One region of the Agrobacterium sp. rho-13.3 genome, then DNA from elsewhere that is predicted to be linked to it. Evidence: riboswitches for the same ligand, from Rfam matches in the RefSeq annotation. Region 1 holds a riboswitch; the other holds the start of a gene.
The links. Region 1 has a riboswitch for S-adenosylmethionine ahead of metA (homoserine O-acetyltransferase MetA). Riboswitches for the same ligand answer to the same signal wherever they lie in the genome.
Positions count from the first base shown of each region.

Region 1 (4,027 bases):
GGCGAGTCTCCTTTGCGCAACATTATGCTCCCTCCGTCATTCCGGCCTTGAGCCGGTATGAGGGAAGAATGGATTTCAGCTTTCCAGCTCTTCGCGCAGCATTTCCAGCTCCAACCACTCTTCTTCCATGGTTTCCAGCTTTGCGCGCAACCGCGACATTTCTTCGGCGAGCTTGCTGAACGCGTTGGGGTCCTTGGCGAAAAGATTGGGGTCGGCCATGCGCTCTTCGCGTTTGGCGATCTCGCCCTGGGCTTTTTCCATTTCCTTCGGCAGATTTTCGAGCGCGAATTTCTGCTTGAAGGACATTTTGACCTTGGCTTTTGCCGGGTCAGAAGATGAAGCAGAGGACGAAGAACCCTTGGCCTTTTCCTGCTTTTCGGCTTTTTTCTTCTCGTCGGACGCGCCCTTGCGCTGCGCCATCATGTCCGAATAGCCACCGGCATATTCGATCCAGCGGCCATCCGGCGCATCCGGGTTTGCGGGGGCGATGGTGGAGGTGACGGTGCGGTCGAGAAAGTCGCGGTCGTGGCTGACGAGAATGACGGTGCCGGTGAAGCTGGCAACGATTTCCTGCAACAAATCCAGCGTTTCGATATCCAGATCGTTGGTCGGCTCGTCGAGGATCAAAAGGTTGGTCGGACGCGCCAGAATGCGCGCCAACATCAAACGTGCGCGCTCACCACCGGACAGATTGCGGATGGGTGTGCGGGCCTGTTCCGGCTGGAACAGAAAGTCCTTCATATAACCGGTGACGTGCTTCAGCTCATTGTTGACCAGAAGGTTCTCGCCGCGCCCATCCGTCAGATAATGCGCCAGTGTATCGTTGGGGTTCAAATCCTCACGCTTCTGGTCCAGCGTGGCGATTTCCAGATTGGTGCCGAGCTTGACCGTGCCGGTGTCCGGCTCAAGCTGACCCGTCAGCATCTTCAACAGCGTTGTCTTGCCCGCGCCGTTTGGTCCGACAAAACCGATGCAGTCCCCGCGATGGACACGCAGCGAAAACGGGGCGACGATGGTGCGTTCACCATAAGACTTGGTGATGTTGTCGGCTTCGATCACCAGCTTGCCGGACTCGCGACCTTCCGCCGCCGTTGCCTGCACGGAGCCTGTCGGCCCCTTGTGGCCACGATAATCCGCGCGCATGGCCTGAAGTTCACCCACGCGGCGCATGTTACGCTTGCGGCGCGCGGTGACGCCATAGCGCATCCAGTGTTCTTCGCGCTCGATGGCTTTGCCGAGCTTGTGCTGTTCCAACTCTTCTTCTTCCAGCACCTTGTCGCGCCATTCCTCGAAATGGCCGAAACCACGGCTGAGGCGACGCGCCTGACCACGATCCAGCCAGACGGTGGCAGTGGACACTTTTTCCAGAAAACGACGGTCATGCGAAATCAGCACCAGCGCGCTGCGCGTCTGTTGCAATTCACCTTCCAGCCATTCGATCGTCGGCAGGTCCAGATGGTTGGTCGGCTCGTCCAGCATCAAAATATCGGGTTCGGGTGCCATGACCCGCACGAGGGCGGCACGGCGCGCTTCACCACCGGAAAGGCTGGAGGGATGTTCCTGACCCGTCAGCCCCAGATGTTCCAGCAGATAGGTCACACGGTAATGGTCGTCGCCCGGCCCCAGACCTGCTTCGGCATAGGCCTGCACCGTCTCGTAACCGGCAAAATCCGGTGCCTGATCCAGATAACGGATGGTCGCGGACGGATGCCGGAAAATTTCACCCGACTGCGCCTCAACCAGACCGGCGGCGATTTTCATCAGCGTCGATTTGCCGGAACCGTTGCGGCCAACCAGACAGATGCGGTCGCCGGGTTCCACTTGCAGATTTGCACCGTCCAGCAGCGGGGTAACGCCGAAGGTCAGCATGATATTGTCGAGTTTCAGAATGGGGGGTGCCAAGGGTTCAGGCTCCGGTCAGGTCATAAGGACGGGCAAGCACGATGGCTTTGCCGCTTTTCAGGCGAAAGCGCAAAGCGCCCTCCGCCACGTTGGAAATAGTGCGCGATGAGCCGAAAGCAAGCGCAAAATCGGCCAAGGGGTAACGGGCATTCTCAATATCGAGGCCATCAAGCGCGGTGAAACCGGCGACGGAAAACAGCGATCCGGCAGGCAGATCAAGCTCGAAAGCGCCTTCCAGCAGCGGATAGGCCTCTTCCTCACCCGAGGTCAGCACGACCTCGAAACCACGCTCCGCCAGAGAAACGGCATAAAGCAGATGAAACACCGCATGGTCGGATCGTTCACCGGCCAGCGCGCCCACCAGCGTCAGCCGCTTTGCGCCGCGTGCCAGGGCTTCCGAGACGGCAATCTCGCCATCCGTCACGCCTTTTGCGGCCGGGAAAGGCTGCTGCGTGACATCGGGCCAGCGCTCGAGCAACGCTTTGTCAGAGGAATCGAAATCCCCCACCCACAGTTCCGGCACAAGGCCAAGCGCATCGGCATGGCGCATTCCGCTATCTGCCGCAATCACACGGGCGCCCGCCACCGCTTTTTGCAAGCGATGCGTGACGGTAATGGTACCGCCGAGCAGAATGGTGAAGTGGTGCGCTGTCATGCCCTGCAATATCCTGCACGGCGCAACATTGGAAGGCCGAAAAGCCCTGTAATGCAGCGATATTGATTTTCGATCCCAACAGGATTAAGACACAGGCCAGTGGTGATTTGCCGACCGGCTTGCAGCCACTTTAAAGAAGTTGCTAAATGGTCGAGGAAACAGGCAATTTCCGAGGACCGGCTGCGATTTCGCTGCCGGTTTTTTTGTTTTCTAGGCCTTTTGTCGCCGTGAAAGTGAGTTCGAGATGCCGATTAAGATACCCGATACGCTGCCTGCCTACGAGACTTTGGTACAGGAAGGCGTGCGCGTCATGACCGAAACGGCGGCTGTGCGGCAGGATATTCGCCCGCTGCAAATCGGGCTTCTCAATCTCATGCCGAACAAGATCAAAACCGAGGTCCAGATGGCGCGTCTGGTCGGAGCTTCCCCGCTTCAGGTGGAGCTATCGCTGGTGCGTATTGGCGGCCACCGGGCCAAGAACACGCCGGAAGAACATTTGCTGTCCTTCTATGAAACATGGGAAGAGGTACGCCACCGCAAGTTCGATGGCTTCATCATAACAGGTGCGCCCGTTGAAAAGCTGACCTATGAGGACGTGACCTACTGGGAAGAAATGCAAAAGATTTTCGACTGGACGGAAACCAATGTTCATTCAACACTCAACGTCTGCTGGGGCGCCATGGCCGGAATTTACCATTTCCATGGTGTGCCGAAACATGAGCTGAAGGAAAAAGCCTTCGGCGTGTATCGCCACCGCAATCTGAGCCCCTCGTCCATCTATCTGAGCGGCTTTTCAGATGATTTTCAGGTGCCGGTTTCCCGCTGGACGGAGGTGCGCCGCGCCGACATCGAGCAGCACCCGGAACTGGAAATCCTGATGGAATCCGAAGAAATGGGCGTGTGTCTGGCGCATGAAAAACGCGGCAAGCGGCTCTATATGTTCAACCATGTGGAATATGATTCCACATCGCTGTCAGATGAGTATTTCCGCGATGTGGATGCGGGCGTACCCATCAAGCTGCCGCATGATTATTTCCCGCACAATGATCCGGCGCTGACGCCGCTGAACCGCTGGCGCAGCCACGCCCACCTGTTCTTTGGCAACTGGATCAACGAGATATACCAGACAACGCCGTATGAGCTGGACGCCATCGGCAAAGAGGCGGCTTAATTCCGAGCCGTTCCATTTAAGATTGCGCAGGGCCGGAAAATAAAGCAACGTCCGGCCCGGTTCTATCGAATGGGAGAGACACGATGAGTGACGGCGGCGCACGGGAAAATTTCGGAATAACGTCAACGGGCGAGAAGGTCGAGCGCGTGACGATTTCTGCAGGCGGGCTGACCGCCAACGTCATCACCTGGGGCGCGGTCATTCAGGATTTGCGGCTTGACGGCCACCAGCCACCGCTGGTTCTGGGCTTCGACAAGTTTGATGATTACCCGAAATATTCCTCCTATTTCGGCGCGACG
Region 1 covers NZ_CP192774.1:2,595,924-2,599,950, forward strand. Annotated here, with positions in the region: gene RMR16_RS12685 (ABC-F family ATP-binding cassette domain-containing protein) at 76-1,902, opposite strand; gene RMR16_RS12690 (thiamine diphosphokinase) at 1,907-2,557, opposite strand; SAM riboswitch at 2,647-2,723, shown strand; gene metA (homoserine O-acetyltransferase MetA) at 2,802-3,728, shown strand; gene RMR16_RS12700 (aldose epimerase family protein) at 3,812-4,027, shown strand, end outside.

Region 2 (4,027 bases), 610 kb from region 1:
GCAAGCCACGCCATCGCTGGCGAGCAGGCGGCGTCATTGCCCAGTTTTTGCCGCAGGCACCAGAACGCTTGCGCCAGCTCGATCTGCACGGCGGTGACGGTGACGAAAACACGTTCGATCACGTCCACGACGATGCATGGAACGAAGCCGTAGCCCTGATCGATACGGTCCACACCGACGAGCTGACCGATCCGCATGTGCCCGCCGAAAAACTGTTGTTTCGGCTGTTCCACGAGCAGGGCGTGCGCGTCTTTGAGCCGCAGATCATTCTGGACCGATGCAACTGCTCCCGCGACAAGATCAAGGGCGTCATCTCCGGCTTTTCCGCCGAAGAAATTCAAGAAAGCCAGGAGGACGGCATCATTTCCGTCACCTGTGAGTTCTGCTCGACGACCTATCGTTACCCAGTCGAGGAATTGGTGGTCGCGAACTGAAAATAGAAAAGGCGGGATTTAAACCCGCCTTTTTCAGTTCAGCACCCGCGCCAACCCTGGGCTGTCCAGAGAGAATGCCGGGATGGCGACGATGAACACCTCGCCGGTGTCCGCCTGCATTTCATAATGGCCGAACATGAGTCCGGAGGGCGTGTCCAGCGGGCAACCGGAGGAGTACTCATACGTATCGCCGGGCTTGAGATGCGGCTGTTCGCCAATCACCCCGGGGCCGGAAACCTCGTCCACCTGTCCGTTCTGATCGGTAATGTGCCAATACCGATTGACCAGCGTGATCGCCAGATCGGAGTTGTTGGAGATCACAACTGTGTAGCCCCAGACATAACGATTATCGTCCGGGTCGGACTGCTCTTCAAGATAATAGGGGTCAACAGTGACCTCAATATCTCGTGTCAGGGCACGATACATTCACACAGCCTTAAGTAATTGCTTCATCAGCATTCTACACTACACGCACACGGTATCGTCAAGAAACCGGCAGGCCATATTAGCTTGGCTTAACGCAACAGTCGCGCATTTCGTCTGTTAGGGATAACTTTAATGGTAAATTTCGATCCCGTATGTGTGATCGGAAACCAGGTGAGGAAAACGGCCCGGGCGAAACGCTCCGGGCCGTTTTTGTGGTGTTAGGCAGAAACCTTGTCCAAAGCCGCAGCGAAATCTTCCAGCAGATCATCCGTGTCTTCGATACCGCAGGAAAGGCGCAAGGTGCCGCCGGAAATACCCAGTTCTGCCCGTGCTTCGTCCGTCAGGTTCTTGTGCGTTGTCGTGCCCGGATGGGTAATCAGGCTCTTTGCGTCGCCGAGATTGTTGGAAATCTTCACGACCTCAAGGGCGTTCTGCAACTTGAAAGCCGCTTCTTTGCCACCCTTGAGTTCAAACGCCACGAGCGTTGAGCCGCCGGTCATCTGCTTGGCGATGATATCGGCCTGCGGGTGGTCGGCACGGCCCGGATAGATAACCTTTGCGATCTTGTTCTGGCCCGCAAGGAAATCAGCAATCTTGCCCGCATTTTCCGTCTGCTGGCGCACGCGCAGCGGCAGAGTTTCGATGCCCTTCAGCAGTGTCCATGCGTTGAACGGCGACATGGCAGGGCCGGTGTGGCGGAAATAGTCCTGCAAATGTTCTTCGATCCACTGCTTGTCGGAAAGCACCACGCCACCGAGGCAGCGGCCCTGACCGTCAATGTGCTTCGTTGCCGAATAGACGACGATATGCGCGCCAAGTTCCAGCGGCTTCTGGAAAAGTGGCGTGGCGAACACGTTGTCGACAACGACCTTCGCGCCGATCTGGTTGGCAAGCTTGGCAACGCCTGCAATGTCGATGACCTCAAGCGTCGGGTTCGTCGGGCTTTCGAGGAAAAACAGCTTGGTGTTGGGCTGGATCGCCTTTTCCCAGTTGGCCAGATCGCGGCCGTCGACCAGCGTGCATTCAATGCCGTATTTCGGCGCCAAAGTTTCCACCACCCAACGGCAGGAGCCGAACAAAGCGCGGGCGGCAACGATGTGGTCGCCTGCCTTCAACTGGCATAAAATGGCGGCGCTGACAGCGGCCATGCCCGATGCGGTTGCGCGTGCGTCTTCGGCACCTTCCAGAAGGCACATGCGCTTTTCAAACATGTCGTTGGTGGGGCTGGCGTAACGGGCATAGATGAAGCCCTCCGTCTCGCCCTTGAAGCGCGCCTCGGCAGCTTCGGAACTGTCATAGACGAAACCTTGCGTCAGATAGATCGCTTCGGATGTTTCACCATATGGAGAACGCAGTGTGCCGCCGTGGACGAGTTGGGTTGCGGGGCGCCATTTCTTGCTCATGTTTTCACCTTACAAACAAAAAAACCGGTCGCAAAAGCAGACCGGTTACAAGCACCCGGTCTTTTTAGCTACTTATTTAACGTGGCTGCAAGCCGACCGGCCAAATCACCACGGGATAAGATTGCCTTACTTCCGCTAATAGCTTGCGTCAATGCTTTTCTTTTGGTTTTGTCGCCCCAAAAGGAACGATGAAAACATGACGAGAACAACGGGCATATTGGCGGATGGCGCAATCCGGGGGCTGTTCAGTGCCAGTCAGCTGAAGAGCGAGCGTGCACTGGACGCCGATCAGGTCCAGCCCGCCAGTCTCGATTTGCGGCTGGGCGCAAAAGCCTACCGCGTTCGCGCCAGTTTCATGCCCGGCCCCTCCACCAAAGTCATCGATAAGCTCACCCGTTTCAGCCTGCACGAGATTGATCTGAGCAACGGTGCTGTGCTGGAAACCGGCTGTGTTTACATCGTGCCGCTGATGGAATCTCTGGCGCTGCCAGCGCAGATGTCCGCCTCTGCCAACCCAAAAAGCTCCACCGGTCGTCTCGACATCTTCACCCGCGTCATGACGGACCATGCTCAGGAATTCGACAAGATCGCCGCAGGCTATACCGGCCCGCTCTATCTCGAAATCAGCCCACGCACGTTTCCGGTTGTCGTGCGGCAAGGCTCGCGCCTGTCACAAATCCGTTTCCGCATTGGCCAGTCCGTGCTCAACGATACCGAACTCTTGACGCTTCACGAGACCGAAACGCTGGTCGCCAGCGAAACCCCGAATGTTTCCGGCATCGGCATCGCGCTGTCGATCGACCTTCAGGGTTTCGGGGAGCAGGGCCTGATCGGTTATCGCGGCAAACATCACACGGCGGTTGTTGATGTCGATCAAAAAGCCGCGCACGATATTCTCGATTTCTGGGAGCCGCTGTATTCCAGAGGCCGCGCCGAACTCATTCTCGACCCGGATGAATTCTACATCCTCGTCTCGCGTGAGGCCGTGCATGTTCCGCCGCTTTATGCAGCCGAAATGACTCCGTTCGATCCGCTCGTCGGCGAATTCCGCGTCCACTATGCCGGCTTCTTCGACCCCGGTTTCGGCCACGCCAGCGCCGGCGGCACCGGCAGCCGCGCCGTGCTGGAAGTCAGAAGCCACGAAGTGCCCTTCATTCTGGAACACGGCCAGATCGTCGGGCGTCTGGTTTACGAACACATGCTGACCAAACCCGAAGGCCTCTACGGCACCGGCCTCGGCTCCAACTATCAGGCGCAGGGCCTGAAACTCTCCAAGCACTTCCGCGCCGAGTAATGCGCTTTCGCGATGCTTGACAGCATCGCCGAACTATCAGAGTTTCAAGCCGTGCGGGTGTAGCTCAATGGTAGAGCAGTTGCTTCCCAAGCAAAATACGAGGGTTCGATTCCCTTCACCCGCTCCGTGGATCTTTCCAATAAGATCAATTACGTCCAGTCAGTGCTGACTTTTCAGTGTTTTTGCCTCGTGTCCGCCTAACGAGGTGCAACGGTATCTTGCGCCGTCACAAAATCATCTCGTCACCGGAAAGCAACTACACCCGCCATAGGGAGCGCTACGGTTGCGCGCTCCCAGTGTGATAATTACGCAGGCACATGGCAGACTTGGTCGATACCTACAATTTTGGTCGCGTTCGGACGTTTTCTAGCGATGACGTCACATGAATTGGTCGGCAAAATCTGGAAAACCGTGCCGCATGGATTCATAAAACGTCGCTCCATCACATGCCTTGATTAAGCAATTTGCCT
Region 2 covers NZ_CP192774.1:120,272-124,298, forward strand. Annotated here, with positions in the region: gene RMR16_RS00590 (Hsp33 family molecular chaperone) at 1-434, shown strand, start outside; gene apaG (Co2+/Mg2+ efflux protein ApaG) at 468-860, opposite strand; gene RMR16_RS00600 (O-succinylhomoserine sulfhydrylase) at 1,079-2,263, opposite strand; SAM riboswitch at 2,307-2,385, opposite strand; gene RMR16_RS00605 (2'-deoxycytidine 5'-triphosphate deaminase) at 2,460-3,557, shown strand; tRNA gene RMR16_RS00610 (tRNA-Gly) at 3,611-3,681, shown strand; gene RMR16_RS00615 (sugar phosphate isomerase/epimerase family protein) at 4,013-4,027, opposite strand, start outside.
Region 2: it holds a riboswitch for S-adenosylmethionine, as region 1 does, so the genes downstream of both, RMR16_RS00600 (O-succinylhomoserine sulfhydrylase) here and metA (homoserine O-acetyltransferase MetA) in region 1, are expected to answer to the same signal.